DNA from 2 places in the Cellvibrio sp. BR genome. Region 2 is predicted to be linked to the other one. Evidence: predicted binding sites of a transcription regulator. Region 2 holds the regulator's gene; the other holds the start of a gene.
The links. Region 2 encodes FliA, which starts transcription of late flagellar genes. Its sites were predicted from a motif close to TAAAGTTATNNNNNNNNCGGCCGATANCC; they were not measured.
Positions count from the first base shown of each region.

Region 1: O59_RS07375 (flagellin) is a predicted target of FliA. The motif match lies at 1,002-1,030, and genes of this name have one in related genera.

Region 1 is NZ_JH668201.1:481,698-490,535, reverse strand. It holds gene O59_RS07375 (flagellin) at 1-903, opposite strand, end outside; gene O59_RS07370 (flagellar protein FliT) at 1,120-1,446, opposite strand; gene flgL (flagellar hook-associated protein FlgL) at 1,648-3,225, opposite strand; gene flgK (flagellar hook-associated protein FlgK) at 3,329-6,094, opposite strand; gene flgJ (flagellar assembly peptidoglycan hydrolase FlgJ) at 6,099-7,319, opposite strand; gene O59_RS07350 (flagellar basal body P-ring protein FlgI) at 7,320-8,390, opposite strand; gene flgH (flagellar basal body L-ring protein FlgH) at 8,514-8,838, opposite strand, start outside.
Region 2 is NZ_JH668201.1:381,473-390,310, reverse strand. It holds gene O59_RS06925 (chemotaxis response regulator protein-glutamate methylesterase) at 1-579, opposite strand, end outside; gene O59_RS06920 (chemotaxis protein CheA) at 664-2,949, opposite strand; gene O59_RS06915 (protein phosphatase CheZ) at 2,976-3,779, opposite strand; gene cheY (chemotaxis response regulator CheY) at 3,814-4,197, opposite strand; gene O59_RS06905 (RNA polymerase sigma factor FliA) at 4,395-5,138, opposite strand; gene O59_RS06900 (MinD/ParA family protein) at 5,263-6,087, opposite strand; gene flhF (flagellar biosynthesis protein FlhF) at 6,261-7,826, opposite strand; gene flhA (flagellar biosynthesis protein FlhA) at 7,883-8,838, opposite strand, start outside.

The DNA.
Region 1 (8,838 bases), 100 kb from region 2:
CAACACCAGTCTACCCTTGTCGTTCAATGAAGCTTCAATAGATGTATCAGCATTAATTTTAGCAACAAGCTCTTCCATGCTATTGGTACCAGAAATTACATAACTCTGTGTATTACCGTCACCATCAACAACCGCAAGAGTCAAACTATCAGTACCTGCGCGCAATACACCGGTGCCCACAGAGGTCGCTTCAATATCCACTAAGGAAGACGCAACGGCTCCCTTACCTTCCAGGTCAGAGTTAATACTTGCTAATGAGGTATTCAGGGTCTGACCTGTTGCTGAAATTGCTGAAAGTTGAGTATCGTTAACTTTTAACGAGTTAACTGCAGTGAATTGTAGATCTGTTAAACCGTTTGCAGTCGCCTCTCCGACGATACTTCCGCTGCTGCCTCCCATTGATGAAGTACTAAAAGAACCAATAGTTACATCAAGAGTTTGATTTTGTAGAGCGCCGACTTGGAGAGCGGTGGTACCTACTGAGCCATCAAGCAATGCTCTGCCATTGAACGAAGTAGTCTCAGCAATACGATCCAATTCAGTTTTGAGCTGCTGAACCTCAGCATTCAAAGTTTCGCGGTCTGAATCGTTATAGATTCCGTTCGCAGACTGAACCGACAGCTCACGCATACGTTGCAAGATGTTGGTAGATTCTTGCAGAGCACCTTCTGCGGTTTGAATCATGGATACACCATCGTTAGCGTTACGGATGGCTTGATCCAGACCACGAACCTGAGAGGTCATACGGTTACCGATCGCCAAACCAGCGGCGTCGTCTTTTGCGGAGTTGATACGGTTACCAGAGGACAAACGTTCGGTAGCGCGATCAAGTGCGTTGCCTGAGTTCATCAATTGACGTTGCGCATTGATGGAGGCGATATTGCTGTTAATTACTAAAGCCATGATTAATCTCCTGGATTAATGTCTGTGTGCAGTATCACTGCGATAACAAGTCTGTTGATGAAGCCTGAGACAAACTTACTAATCAGCACTTCTAACAAGGTTATCGACACATCCTGGAGTTGCTTTAATCTTTTTTTATGGCTTAAACAAAATATTTACAGCGGTAATTAACAGAATTTATTGCGGAAGGTTATATAAAAGCAGAAAAACGTCAAATTAACGACCATAAGCATCGATTGCCTTCATGGCGCGATTAGTTTGACGCAATTCTGACGCCACTTGCTCACGACTAATTTCAGCCAGCTCGGATAAACGCTTATTAATAGTCTGGATTTCTTCAATCATGCGTGCGGCTTGAGGTTCCAAATCCGCCTGCGCCAGCGATTGCAGGTATTCAGCATCATTAATTGATAACAAACCCTGCTGGCGCTGCTGCACCAATGTCTCAAAGGAATCCCAATCGCCCGCCTCTGCCAATGACAGCAGTGCTTGGGACTGGCTGAGTGCGCGAGAGAGAGGATCTAACAAGGTCTCAATATCCATAAAACAGCTCTTTACCTAGGGAATACAATAAGTTGGTTTAATAAGCGAAGCCTAACGCCATCTACAAAGATTAGCAAAATTTAAATGGGTGGTTGGAAAACATTAAAGAGGGATGATTGAGATGGGTGCTGGAAAGCAGATGATTGGTGTGTCGGAAGAACGCAGCGACTTCCGACAAATGTTTAACCCATAACACTTGCGCTACAGGTAATTAAACAAACTGAGCTGGCTTATTTTGGTAAAACTCTGCTGCGAAGCATTGAGCACCAGAGTTTCCATCGATAAACGAATAGAGGCTTCTGCGTAATCCAGATCCTGTACACTTTTTAATTCTTGCTGAACAAACAAATTTACATCCAAATTCAAATCACGCGAACTTTCCAGAGTGTTCTGACGAGCCCCCACTTCACCCTGTACTGAAACAACATTAGTAATAGAGTTAGTCAGGTTACTCAAGGTTTTGGCAACCAAATCACTCAGCAATGCTTTGCTTTCGGGTGTGTCTTTTACACTTTTCATAGCCTCACTGAAACGTGACAGCGTTGTAAGCAAACCTTGCTTATCGGTAGATTCAACAAAAAAAGAATCGCCCGCTTTACCGTTGGTTGAAACCACGCCCGCCATGGTTGTCAGGCCTGTCGCACTTTGCAGTGCAGGATTACCACCTTGCACACTAATGTTCATACCATTAGCCGACACGAACCCTGTCGCACTGGCCGTTAAACCAAGGTTTGCCAATTTAGCGGCATTGGGCGCTGCATTTAACATAGCGGCAAAATCTGCCACGTTATTTACGACGGGCAAGCTGTTAAATTCCAGAGTTTCTGACCTGCCACCGACAGAAATCTTTAAGGTTGTAGGGTTGGCAGAAAAATCGATTGGCGCTGCAGCCGCATCAAAGTTAAATGGCAAGCTGGCGGGTGTAGGAGCAACTGGTGAACCGGAAATACTGAGGCTCACACCCATTACATTAATTTCTTCGCCGGAAACGTAAGGCGCATTCGCCACCAGCACTTTGCCAGTGCTGCGTTCAGTAACGGTGTAATTAGGACCATTAGGAACAACCGCAGAGTTGGCATTAAATGCAATAACCATGTCTTCGGGATAAAAACTGTCAAACAATTCCTGATCGACAATTTGACCCACACTGACTACTGATGCAGGCAGTGCGCGATTGCTGCTACTGGCAGAAGTGTTTACCGTATTGTGATCACTGGGAATATCTACAAATACTTTTTTGCCCGAGTCACTCACTGCCACACTGACAGAAGCAGAGGCCTGCAGAAATAACTGGCCTTCATCGCCCAGGTATTCAAAATTGCCGCCACCCTTATTAACGAAGGGTTGAGTATCGCCTTGATAGCCCGCAAAAATGTACTGACCAGAAGCATTGCGCGTATTTTGCAAGTTCATTAACTCACTAATTCGCGTGTCGACTTCGGCAGCAATGGATTTGTAATCGGCAGCGGTCAATACCGCCGTGTTACCGGCTTTAACCGCCAGCACATTCATTTGTTGCATTAGTTCCACAACTGTTTGCAAGGTTGAATCTTCCAAACTCAAACTATTATCGGCCACGTCGATATTTTTTTTGTATTGTTCGGTACGCGCCAATTCCTGATTTAATTTTAGAATAGTAGTTGCCGCTACCGGATCATCCGCAGGAGACAATACTCGTTTACCCGTAGCCATTTGCTCCTGGGTTTTAGTGACAGCCGATTGCGCCTGTCCCATGCCGAGTGTTGCTATGTTGTAAATTTGCGAAGTAGATATACGCATACCAATACCCTGTGCTTACAATTTTTGCCGCTTATCATTGGCAATGCACAAATCAATCCAACTTTTTGCTTTTGTGAATACCTGCATTCACAGGGCCCTTTTTTTAAAGGGCATTCAACAAGGTATCAAACAACTCGCGAGCGACCGAAATTACCTGCGCATTCGCACCATAAAGTTGTTGAAACCGAATTAAATCCGCAGCTTCTTCATCCAGGTTTACACCGGAAATACTATCGCGCATCGTTTGGCTTTGTTCTAACAAACTAATGCTGGCTTCGGTGTTAATTTTAGCAAGACTGCTTTTGGTGCCGACCTCCTCCACTAATTTGCCATAACCTTCCGCGAAACTAAGGCTACCGTTTTGCATAGTGGATTTTGTTTCCATTGCCACCATCGCCAACGCGTTGCGGTTATCATTTTTACCATCAGTGTTAAAACCCACAGTAAAAACATCGCCAGCTTTAGGTTGCCCGGTAAGCGTTACTTGATAACCCAGGAACGATGATTGTACAAATGTGGCAGAGCTACTGTCACCAAACAAAGGACTACTTGAAATAGAAGGGGACATTTCAATGCCCGACGCAAGCGTGACATCAATTCTGCCACCCACAGTAATTGCACTCTCCTGCCCTACACCGGCACTGGTTAATGTCTGATTAGGATTGCCCGAACTGTCATTAACCTGAATACTACTGGTTGCGCTTGCCGCTGAAAAACGAATATCCAGATCCACACCGGACGCCGCAAACAACCTCAGCTCAGGTGCGCCAGTTAGCGGATTGGTAGAACTTTGCGCGCGAATTCCCAGCGCATTTAAATTGGGATTTGCGTTAATTTGCTCGGCAAGGTAATCATTGAAATCCGCTTCACTGAGATTCGGATCAGGCACGGTACTTAAAAATGCGGGCGTTGGTAATGCGCCATCATCTTGAATTATCGCTTCACCATTAATACGCAACTGCATAGGTACTGCAAAATCACCGGGTGCAACATTAATACCGGTAATTGTCGCCGTGGTGTAAGCATTTGCAGTGACGCCGGGTAAAGCGCTTAATTGCGCCGCCGTCTGCATAGCTGATGCACCCGACTGGGTAATTATACTGCGCGCTGTCACGGAACCGGTTTGTGGATCAGTAAACGTAAAATTCAACCGCTCCGCTAAATAACCATTGCCTTGTGCGGGAGCACCTATTGCAACAGTTTGCGGGCTGCGATCTGCCGGTAAACCAAGGCGATCACCAGCACCTACAATTCTGGTTTCGCCCGGATCACTCGAAAATATATTGTTGGTTGTGCCGGGTACAAACACTTGATCCTGCATGACCGGATTCAAATGTTTTGGATTTGCAGGGTCAGAATTATCCAACACATCGTAAGTGGTGTCCGACGTGAAGCGAATAATAATTGGCGGCGATAATTGGCCGGGGTTGGCAAAGGCAGGCAAAATATTGCCGTTTGTATCGACAACACTTAATACCTGACCGCTGCTAACAATGCCGCTACCGGTGTTGCTACTGGCGCTACCGGTGCGAATAGGCGATGCAAAGGCTAAATCTTCGGGCCGCTGCAATAGTGCTTTTATATCCTGCGAACCGTTACGGGTTGGCTGTACTAAAAAAGAATCGCCACCTTGAAATGAGCCACTGGTTAAATTGAGGCTTACGCCATCAAACTCAATACTAAATGGATAAGCGCCAGATAAACCACCTTGTTTGACCACCTGATCATCCGCAAGACGAGTAACAACATAATTGGTCGTACCAGGCACAATATCAAAACGATAATCACTGGCGGTTAACTGATTAGTATCGGTAATAGTTACATTTAATTGCCGATCATAGGGCTGCTGATTGCCGCTGCTGTGTTTTACCCGGTTAACCGCATTCACGGGGTCATTAATATCGACAAACATTTTTTGGCCGTAATCGTTATCCAGATCAAGACCTTGTTGTTGCAAGTTATTAAATTCTTCTGACATTGAAATCGCAATTCGCCCCAGTTCATTCATGGACGGGGACAATACTTCATCGCGAAAACTTAATAGGCCACCAATTTGGCCACCCGAAACCTGCTCGGTAATATCAATGACCGCGCTGTTAGCCCGCAATTGTATCTGACCGTCATTGGTCACACTGAATGAGCTTGAGCTAGCCCCCAGAACCAATGGCTGGCCATTACCGATAAACACATTTAAATCACCGGTGGATTCTTTTACCACCTGAATAGACACCAATTCTGCAAGTTGGCGCAAAGTTTCATCGCGCTTGTCCAATAAATCATTGGGTTGATTGCCACCACCAGACGCCACCGCTTCACCAATGGATTGGTTTAATTCCGCAATAGACGTTGCCAATGAATTGATCTGCGAGGTAACGGTGCGAACTTCACCATTCACACTCTTTTCAATATCCGCCATTCGCTGATAAAGATTATTAAAACGGCTACTCAGGCTTTGTGCCTCGGTAATAATTAACTGCCGCGCCGGCGTAGATGCAGGGTCATTAGCGCCGTTCTGTAACGCAGCAAAAAAACTCTGTAATGAACCAGACAGACCAGTGCTTGCCTCGGCAAACAATTTATCGACTTTGCTAATATTTAAACTGTATTTATTTAACTGATTATAAGTAGAAGTATCGGAACGCAATTGTGTTGTGACAAATTCGTTCACCACGCGCTCAATGGATGCTGTGGTAACGCCAGAGCCGATGTAACCTGCGCCACCTGCAATTTGCTCAGGGCGCGTCACATAATTCACTTCCTGCCGCGAGTACCCTTGGGTATTGGCATTGGAAATATTATGGCCTGCGGTACGCAAAGCATTTTGACTGGCCTGCAGCCCGGAAATGGCATTGGAAAGAATACCGGACATAGCATTACTCCGCTAAGTGGCGGGCGGTAGTAGCCGCCAGAGAGAGAACTGACTGGGCGCTCGTTTGCAAAACACCGGCTTGTAGGTCTTTTGCAGCAGCAGAAATATCCAGTGATTTAATAGCATCACTATTCAATAAACTTTTAATTTTTTTCGCGTAATAAGGGTCGGTCGCATAACCGGCGGACTGTAACGCCTCAGCATAAGCCGATGAATTTGTGCCCGTTGCCAATACTTTTTCGTAGCGCGGATTATTTTTCATTAGGCGCACATAATCTGAAAAGCTCTCCGCGTAATCATTGTATTTACGGAAATCTGATTTTTCTTGCGCAGCAATACCATTGCGATACTCCAGGGTGTTTACATTGACTTTATCGCCCTGCCACTGACTGCCCGCTTTAATATTGAATAGATTAAAACTGTTTTCGCCCGCACGATCGTGAATAACGTGTTTGCCCCACCCGGTTTCCAGCGCAACCTGTGCAATCAACACATCCGGATTAATTTGTAATTCTGCTGCCGCTTTTTCGGCGTGAGGTTTAAGCATCAGCACAAAATTTTCCTGCGTGGCACTAATACTGGCTTTTTGACCACCGCGCAGGGTGGCCGCTTGTGGTTTATTCAATAACTGTGGAATAAGTGCGTAGTTAATCGCAGGGATGACAGGCTGCTGCTCTTCTGCAGCGCCCAGTGCTTGCATCTGCACGTTGTCACTCATGCGCATAAAATCTTGAATCCAATCGTCCAGTGACGTTGCTGGTCCACCCGCAGACAGATCAGTATCGGGTGAATTCACAGCATCAGTATCAGCGCTATTCGCTGCACGTGGAGTCAGCGCGTCCAAGCTTGTTAGCGTGTTGTTTTGCACATCCGCTTCGGGGCGCATGGCACTGCCGTAGTTTTGCATCATTTGGCGATAAAAATGATCCGCCACACCAATACCAGAACCGCTGGTTAAATTGATCACCATTTGTTGGTCGAGCATGTCGCGATGAAAACGTGTAGTTTGGCTGTCTAAAAAATTACCGTCACTAAAAACATCATTCGCTTCGCGCATGGATTTCAGCATTTGTTGTACCAGCAAACCCTCAAACTTTTTGGCAACTTCTTTAATTGCCTGAGGGTCCCGGTCGCGCCCCATCGCTTTGATGGAATTCAACGAGTTGGGGTCAAGATAATTATCTTGCACCTGCGGGACTTTAATGCCGGTATCGATGGGTAACATTTAGATCACCACTAATTCCGCTTTGAGTGCGCCGGATTGTTTTAAGGCTTCCAGAATCGCCATTAAATCGCTGGGAGATGCACCCACATTGTTGACTGACCGCACTATGTCATCCAGGTTGGCGCCTGGCGCGAACTTGAACATGGGGTTAGTTTCTTCATCAGCCTGCACATTGCTGCTAGGAACAACTACCGTAGTTCCACCGGCCAAGGCATTGGGTTGGCTCACGGTTAAACTTTCCGCAATAGACACGGTGAGGCTACCGTGAGTAACCGCAACAGGCGATACACGGACATTTTTGCCAACCACAATAGTGCCGGTGCGCGAATTAATAATTACCTTCGCCACTTCTTCGCCCATGGTGACATTTAAATTTTCCAGCATCGCAATAAAATCGACACGCTGCGCCGGATTCACGGGTGAATTCACCATAATTGACACCGCATCGAGCGGGCGTGCTACATCTGGCCCCAACATGTCATTAATACTCTTTGCCAACGCATTGGCGGTGGTGAAATCGGCACGATGCAAATTAAATACAATTGGTTGACCGCCGGCAAAATTCGTTTCCACCATACGCTCCACCATGCCCCCACTGGGAATACGCCCGGCACTGGGAACGTTCACGGTAATTTTTGAGCCGTCATTACCTGATGCACTCAAACCACCAACCACCAAATTACCCTGTGCAATGGCGTAAACTTTTCCATCCAGCCCTTTTAATGGAGTCATTAATAAACTGCCGCCACGCAAACTTTTTGCGTTACTGATAGAGGAAACTGTGACGTCAATTGTTTGACCTGGTTTTGCAAACGCAGGTAATTCGGCCTGGATCATCACCGCAGCAACATTTTTCATTTGCATACGCGCGCCTTCCGGCACGGTAATACCAAATTGCTTCAGCATGCTATTGAAGGATTGGGTAGTAAAAGGTGATTGTGTTGTTTGATCCCCCGTGCCATCCAAACCAACCACCAATCCATAACCAACTAATTGGTTAGCGCGCACACCGGCAACACTGGCGATATCTTTAATTCGTTCGGCATAGCTGGATGCACTAAACACTAACATCAACGTCAGCGCCGAAAATCCCAAATACTGCGGAATTTTTTTGATGCTGGAAACAAAAAAACTGGGCATAAAAGTACCTCGATAAAACTGGATTACATAAGCCCTGCTGGTAAGGGGCAGAAATTACAATGGCCACAACTCGCTGTTAAAAAAACGCGATAACCACCCCATAGATTGCGTGCTTGCCAGTGCGCCGGTGCCACTGTATGAAATTTTTGCATTGGCCAGGCGGGTTGATAACACGGTGTTATCCGGCGCTATATCATCGGGGCGCACTATGCCGCTAATGCGAATAAATTCATCGCCACGATTAAGCGTTATCCATTTTTCGCCGCGCACAATTAAATTGCCGTTGGGCAATATTTCTGCAACTGTCACAGTGATATTGCCTTGTAAACTATTGCTCTGATCGGCATCGGCACTGCCATCAAATGTTCTGCCCTGTTCA
Region 2 (8,838 bases):
ATTTTTGAGACGGTAATTATCAGATCCAGATGGCCTTGCCGGCTCATCTTGGACTGGCGACACAGGGCGAGCGGCAGGCGCCGGTGCGGCAATAGGTCTGAAAGATGACGAGCTGCTCGCTGACGCGGGCACAGGCGCGGGTGACGCTGTAGTAGCAACTGGCGGTGGGACTGAGCGATTGCCGGAGCCAGCGAGGGTAATCAATCGCTCATGTAATTTTTTCTTGAGCACCTCGGAGTTTCGCGAGACCTCGGCAAAATCTTTGGGAATAAAATCGAGTGCGCCGGCTGCCAAGGCATCCAGCGTAATTTTGGCACCTTCATAGGTGAGCGATGAAAACATCAAGATGGGGACGCGACGGTTGGACATGATGTGCTTGATAGCAGTCACACCATCCATCACCGGCATTTCAAAATCCATAGTGATAATGTCAGGCTTTAACTCAGCTGCTTTATCAATAGCCTCGCGTCCATTGCTTGCGATACCAACAACTTTTAATTCCGGGTGCTCATTAATAATATCTTTCAAACGATGCTGAAAGAAATTTGAATCATCAACCACTAATACCCGGAAAGGCATCTATCACACTCCGCAAGGGAAAAATATTTAACAGACATTTTGCTGGCATGTGTAGCGTTCACCGCAGCAGGGTCACGCTGAAGATTAACTGTGTCCCCAGCTGGTGGAACCCTTGGCGTAGCGACGCAAAAGGCTGGGAATATCCAAAATTAACGCGATAGTGCCGTCGCCGGTAATAGTGGCCCCAGCCATGCCTGGGGTACCTTGCAACATTTTGCCCAAAGGTTTAATCACCACCTCTTCCTGACCAATCAATTGATCCACCACGAAACCAACACGGCGCGAACCAACGGTAACTATCACCACGTGAGCGTTGTCAGGACGATGACCAAACGCATTTTTAACCAGCCAATCTTTCATATAAAACAATGGAATTGCCTGATCACGAATAGCGACGCAATCCTGCCCATCCACTATATGGCTCTTGGTGAGATCCATGTGGAAAATCTCATTCACACTCACCAGCGGAAAAGCGAAAGTTTGTTGGCCGAGCATAAACATGAGGGTTGGCATAATCGCCAGCGTCAGCGGTACTTTAATAATAAAGCGCGTGCCTTTACCCAACTCGGATTTAATTTCGACGGTGCCGTTAAGCTGGGTGATTTTGGTTTTCACCACATCCATTCCCACACCGCGACCGGACACATCTGAAATTTCTTTTTTGGTAGAAAACCCTGGTGCAAATATTAAATTGTAGGCTTCAGTGTCAGACAAACGATTGGCGGTATCTTCATCAAACATCCCTTTTTCTACCGCGATACGACGCAATTTAACCGGGTCCATGCCGGCACCATCATCGCTAATCGACAATAGAATATGATCGCCTTCCTGCTCTGCAGAAAGCACAACTTGTCCAATGCGGGACTTGCCATTCGCTTCGCGCACATCAGGGAATTCAATGCCGTGATCAACCGAGTTGCGCACCAAGTGAACCAGCGGATCGGCTAATGCCTCTACCAGATTTTTGTCCAGATCGGTTTCTTCACCGACTAATTCCAAATTAATTTCTTTGCGCAAACTACGCGCCAAATCGCGCACCACACGGGGAAAGCGGCCAAATACTTTTTTGATTGGCTGCATGCGGGTTTTCATGACCGAGGTCTGCAAATCGGCGGTAACTACATCCAAATTTGCTACTGCTTTTACCAGGGCTTCATTGGTAGAGCCGTTACCCAACCGCACCAAGCGATTGCGAACCAACACCAGCTCACCCACCATATTCATAATGTCATCAAGGCGCTGGGTATCCACACGAACGGTAGTTTCAACTTGCGGCGCTTCTTTATCTGCTGCCGGCATAGCGGGAGCAGTCGCTGCGGCTGGTTTTGGCGGCTCTACCTTCTTGACTGCAGGTGCTGGCGAAACAGGTTTAGCAGCCTCTGGTTTAACCTCAGGAGCAGGCGCTGGCTTTGTTGCGACAGGTGCGGGAGTTGCCGCAGTGGATGCTCCTGTGCCAGGGCCTTTACCCTTGCCGTGCAGCTGATCCAGTAGTGCATCAAACTCATCATCGCTGATCAAATCACCCGAACTTTTTGCAGGCTCGGGCGCAACAGCAGCAGCTGGCGCTGGAGCCTCGACAACAACGCCCGGCCCTTTACCTTTGCCATGCAGTTGATCGAGCAGCGCTTCAAACTCGTCTTCTGAGATTTCTTCACCACCACCGACCGCTGTGGATGCTATAGGAGCCGGGGCTGGTGTCGGGGCAGCAGCCTGAACACCTGGCCCCTTGCCTCTGCCATGCAATTGATCGAGCAGCGCTTCAAATTCATCTTCAGAAATATCATCGCCGCCACCGGATACAGTGGCGACAGGTTCAGCCAAAGGCGCAGAGGCCTCAGTCGCGGCAGGAACCCCGGCGATGGCATCCAGCAATTGTTCAAATTCAGCGTCCGTAATGTCCCCAGAGGCAACTGCCGTAGTCTCCGGATTAGCAACCGCTGTTTCCGCAGGTGCTGCTCCTGCTGCACTTTCGTTGAGGTCTTCGCAAGAAACCAAACGCTCAAGCGAGGCAATTAACGCAGGATCCACCGGTGGTAGTTCTTCGCGCTGGGATACCAATTCAAATTGCTGATTAACCATGTCGAGTGCTTCAAGCACCACGTCCATTAATTCAGAGGTAACCGCACGTTTGCCGTTGCGCAAAATATCAAACAGGTTTTCGGTGAGATGGCAGCATTCCACCATAGGAGTGAGCGCCAGAAAACCGGCACCCCCTTTTACAGTGTGGAACCCGCGAAAGATTGCATTGAGCAGATCTTTATCTTCAGGGCGCTGCTCCAGGTCAACCAATTGCTGGCTGAGGCGTTCGAGAATTTCACCCGCCTCTACCAGAAAATCCTGGAGGATATCCTCGTCATCACCAAAACTCATTCAACGTTCCTCGAGTGACCTACAGCTTAGAAACCAAGACTTGATAACAAATCATCAACGTCATCTTGCCCGGATACTACATCTGCGCGCTCTTTGTTAATTTGTGGCCCTTCGGCTTCAGTTTTACGCTTGTGCATAATTTCCATATCGTGTGCGACAACTTCGCGATCATCTGCAAGCCCGGCAATTTCTTCGACCTGCCCAGCAATGCGCACCAAGCTGACAAGGTCTTTTTCAACATCATTGATCAAACCGATAACACGTTTTAATACTTGACCGGTTAGATCCTGAAAGCCTTGCTCCAACACAATATCTTGCAAATTCTTACTGAGTTGTTCAGTACCGGTGACCATTTGCCCGAGGAAAATATCCATGCGCTCGTACAACTGGCGAAATTCATCGGCATTCATTTCACGGCGTTTTAACCGCGCCCATTCACTGCGTAAACTATTTGCCTCTTGCCCCAAATTCATGGCGATAGGCGCAGCCTCATCGACAACGTCCATGGTTTTTTCGGCCGCTTTTTGCGTTAGTTCAATCACATAATTGAGCCGATTGGACGCATCATGAATATCAGACTTGGCAATCTTGGGTGGCTCTTTGGTTAGGTCGGCATCCACATTGAAATTGACAATTGCATTGTGCAAACCGCGTGTCAGGCGCCCTACCGATTGAAAAATATGGCGATCACGCGATTGGGTAATGGTTTGTATCAAGAGCGATGCTTCTTCAATCTCATTGCCGTGCAGTTTTTCCGCAAGCAATTTGGCGCACTCTCTCAATTCGACAACAAACTCACTGTTGAACGATGTTTGGGTTTCAGATGCCATGGCAGAGCCTTATTTATTATTTAATCGACGGTGATTAACCGACCCGATCAAAGATCTTTTCAATTTTTTCCTTCAGCGCCTGCGCTGTAAATGGCTTAACGACATAGCCGTTTACGCCAGCTTGAGCTGCCTCAATAATCTGATCGCGCTTAGCTTCTGCGGTCACCATTAATACTGGCAAGGTGCGCAACTTTTCGTCTGCACGTACCGCTTTGAGCAGATCGATACCGGTCATGCCCGGCATATTCCAGTCAGTGACCAGGAACTGGAAATCGCCATTTTTGAGCATCGGCAATGCCGTTACGCCATCGTCTGCTTCGTGGGTATTGGAAAACCCCAAATCCCGCAGCAAGTTTTTGATGATCCGCCGCATTGTTGAAAAGTCATCAACAATCAGGATTTTCATGTTCTTATCCAACGCAACCTCCAATTACCCAGAAGGGAATTTTATTAATTCATAGTCTAGTAGGAGTTAAAGCTTCGGCCAGTGGCGGCGCGTAAATCTTCAACTTTTACTGCAAATCATAGCGCAAATTGTTGTATTTACAGACTAATTTGCGATTCTGCTGGCAACGGCGAGCAAACCACACTGCCCTTAGCTGTTTTTCACCCAGTTTACGCGGGCTGCCAACCACCAAGGCGGTGGCGCAAACGCGCGGCTGCCTGGCTGTGAATCTGACTAACCCGGGATTCACTAACACCAAGCACCAAGCCAATTTCTTTGAGATTTAATTCCTGATCGTAATAGAGGGCGAGCACCATGCGCTCACGTTCGGGAAGCAAGGCAATCGCCTCGGCCAAGGCTTTTTTTAACCCATCCCGCTGAACCCCTTCAAACGGGCTAACAAAAGCACTGCTGTGTTCGGACGCGTCGATATTGCTGTCTTCTTCGCCGAAGGTCTCTTCGTAACTGAATAATCGGCTACCGTTGGAGTCTTGCAGCATTTCAAAATATTCTTCCAGCGATACCTCTAGTTCAGCAGCGACCTCGGCGTCGGTCGCATCGCGCCCGGTACGCGCCTCGACGGCGGCAACGGCACGCGCAACACGGCGCGCATTGCGGTGCACTGAGCGGGGCACCCAATCGCCACGACGCATTTCATCAACAATTGCTCCGCGAATGCGAATACCGGCATAGGTTTCAAAACTGGCACCGCGGGATGCATCGTATTTTTGTGATGCTTCGATCAAGCCAATCATGCCCGCTTGAATCAGATCATCTACCTGCACAGACGCAGGCATACGCATCATCATGTGGTAAGCAATGCGCTTTACCAGCGGAGCAAAGTCTTCAACATTGATTTGCGCATCGAGCAAGGTCTTTTTATCGTACATGGCTAAACCATTGACTGCGGCCATCGAACACCTTTTGTTTAGCAAAAACTGCCGTGATTATTGGCAACCCTGCCTCACTTTCTCGTGAGTAGCGATTCATAACGCTAGTCACACACCAATGTCTATGCAACTGCGTATGCGGATATTGCTAACGCGCATTCGCGGCCTGCAACAAGCGCTCGACAAAAAACTCCAGGCGCCCGGTGGGAGAATATGGCAGCGGCCATTTATCGACTGCTTGGGCCAACGCACGTATTGCCACTGCCGCCTTGGAGGCAGGGGCAAACTCCAACAAGGCTTTTTGTTTTTGCACGGCTTTACGCACATTTTCGTCAAAGGGAATTTGGCCTACAAACTGGAGTGTGACATCCAGAAAGCGCTCACAAACGGTATTGAGTTTGTTGAACATATTCATGCCTTCCTGTTGGGTGCGCGTCATATTGGCGACCACACGGAAGCGCTGCATTCCATATTCTTTGTTTAATAATTTGATAAGGGCGTAGGAATCGGTGATGGAAGAAGGTTCATCGCACACGACAATAATGACTTCGTTGGCGGCGCGCACAAAACTAACCACGGTATCCGAGATACCCGCGGCCGTGTCTATCACCAAAATATCCACTTGATCGGAAAGTTCATTGAAGGCATTGATAAGCCCCACATGCTCGGCGCTGCTCAACTCCGCCATACGCTGTACACCCGAGGATGCTGGAACAATTTTTACACCGGCGGGGCCAGTGACCAACACATCGCTGAGCGAATGAGTGCCGGCGAGAACATCCGCAAGGGTATGGGTGGCGCGAATGCCGAGCAATACATCCACATTGGCGAGGCCTAAATCAGCATCGAGCAGTACAACTCGACGGCGCAATTCAGCCAGGGCAATACTCAGGTTGACGGAAATATTGCTCTTACCTACTCCGCCTTTACCGCCGGACACAGCGATAACTTGTACTGGTCGCACTTGGCTCATCTACACGTAACTCCAAACATATTCTTCTTAAGTGTGCCGGGGTTGGCGCCAGAAAACTGGCGGTACGGTTTGTTGGCACTCTAATGGTGAACTGAGTATAGATAGGGATTAGAAAAAGATCCGATTAATTTCAGTTTCACTGTAAAAATCATAGGGTTATAGCTTTTCTTTGGCTAAGAAACCGCCGTTTCTGAACTGGTTTTCAGCAATGCCACCGCTCTGGCAACCAACTGATGCGCCCGTGCCACCTCCAAATTTTTAGGAATGTCCTGGCCATCGGTGGTGTAGGCAACGGGCAAACGGCTTTGCATCACCACACCCAGAGCCTCACCGATACTGGCGGTTTCGTCCAACTTGGTGAGAACACAGCCCTGCAAGCGCGCCGCGCCATAGGCGTGAACCGAGGCTTTGAGCATTTGCGCCTGACTATTGGACGACATCACCAAATAGGTTTTTACCTGTGGTTGGTCGGCCAAAGCATTGAGCTGGGCTTTTAAATGTGGGTCGCCGTGGCGGAAACCAGCGGTATCGATCAACACCAAGGAACAGTGACGCAGGCTGCGCAATACCGTATCCAGCGGATTAGCTTCATCCACAACACGCACGGGTACGCGCAGAATACGCGCCAGTGAGCGCAGCTGGTCGTGCGCGGCAATACGGTAAGTGTCGGTAGTGATAATCGCCACTTTGTCTGAACCATGCTGCATGACATAACGTGCAGCCAGTTTGCCAATGGTGGTGGTTTTACCCGAACCGGTGGGGCCTACAAACGCAAAGATCCCGCCTTGATCAACAATGTCGCGGCCATTGATGGGTAGCTGATGTGCGAGGTTTGCCAAGGCATCGGGCCAGGCTTCGCTCAGGGTTTTGGTTTTCGTACAGGCATTAATCACCTTGGCAACTACGTCTTTGGGCAAGCTCAAACGCTCCAGGCGACGGGCAATGCTGGCCAAAATCGGGGAATCGCTCGCAATGGTTTGTTTACCACTAAGGCGATCCAATTGCTGTTCCAGCAACAAACGCATATCGGCAATTTCTGCCTGCAGGTCATTAAGCTGGGTATTTTGGTCGAAGGTATCAATATTTGGGGTAATTGATACAGGTGCTGCTTTCTCTTTGGTCAGCAAAGCATCGATTTTTGCATCCTGGGCATTGCGAGTATTGCTGAGCAGTGCTTCGCGAAATGACGCTGCCTCGGGAGTTAAATTACGCTCTTTGACTGCGGGCACAGGATCAACCAGCGGATAGCGCTCGGCGGCGCTCATGCCTTTTTTAGGGGGGCTTGCTGGCGCAGTTGCATGACGGGGAATACCGGCGTTCACTACCGTATTCTTACCCACCATAAACTCTTTGGCGGATTCTTCTGCTTTGCGCGCGGCAATCATACGCAGACGGGCACGCTCTATGTCGTCCGCTAATTGGGCGCCGGTTTTGCCGACGTTCGGGTGATCAGGAATCTGGGTGATCACCGGGGCAACTTTGCGAGTCGGTTGACGCTCCAGTATCCGGGGAGATATATCGCCATCACTCAATAGCGGCTCGCTCGACGCAAAGGTCGACTCGGCAAAGGGGCGCGTTTGCAGTTGTTTTAGCTCGTAGTCAGAGCCCATGGTGGTGAGCAACTCAACCCCCTCCGGGATACGGTTGCTGGAGAGAATGATGGCATCTGGCCCTAATTCCTGGCGAACCAATTCCAACGCACGACGCATATCAGCCGCTACGAAACGTTTGACTTGCATACTCAACTCCCGCCCGGGGTGGGCCACCTGGTTAACGATTAAATTGACTTAACACATCAGTTGTTTTTGTCGGCGCCAACACTGGCCTCGATACTGATCTGTTTGTTGTCAGGCACTTCGGTATAAGCCAATACCCGCATATCCGGAACGCTGTGGCGAACAAAGCGGGACAGCATGGAGCGCAAGGGTGCGGCAACCAAAAGAACCAGCGGTTTACCTGCCATTTCCTGCTTCTGGGCTGCATTAATCAACGACTGTTGCAACCTGTCTGCCAAGCCCGGCTCAATAAACGCACTGTCATCAGCGCCAGCTTTTTGTGCCTGTTGAACGGTATTTAGCAATAACTGTTCCAAACTAGGCTCAAGCGTGATTACAGGCAGGTTGCGCTCGTTGCCAATGATGTTTTGGACGATTTGACGGCACAGCGCCAACCTTGCCATGGCCGTCAAAGCGGCGGGATCTTGACTCTTTATCCCACTGCCCGCCAAGGCTTCGGCGATGGAACGAATATCGCGAATCGGCACCCGCTCGCGCAGCAGGTTTTGCAACACCTTGAGCAGCGCGTTGATGCTCAGCGTGTTGGGCACCAACTCCTCCACCAATTTGGGCGATGATTTAGCCAGCATATCCAACAGCTTTTGCACGTCCTCGTGGCCGAGCAACTCAAAGGTATGCTGCTGCAGAATTTGATTGAGATGCGTCGCCACCACCGTACTCGGGTCAACCACGGTATAACCCAGAGTTTGCGCCTGCTCGCGTTGGTTAGGGTTGATCCAGATGGCATCCAAACCAAAGGCGGGATCTTTGGTTTTTAACCCCTCCAGCGAACCAAAAACCTGCCCGGGATTAATCGCCAATTCACGATCCGGGTAGATATCAGCCTCAGCCATGGACACACCCATCAAGCTAATGCGATAACCCGTGGGGTTAAGGTCAAGATTGTCGCGAATGTGCACCGAGGGAATAAGGAAACCCATTTCCTGCGACAGCTTTTTGCGAACACCTTTGATGC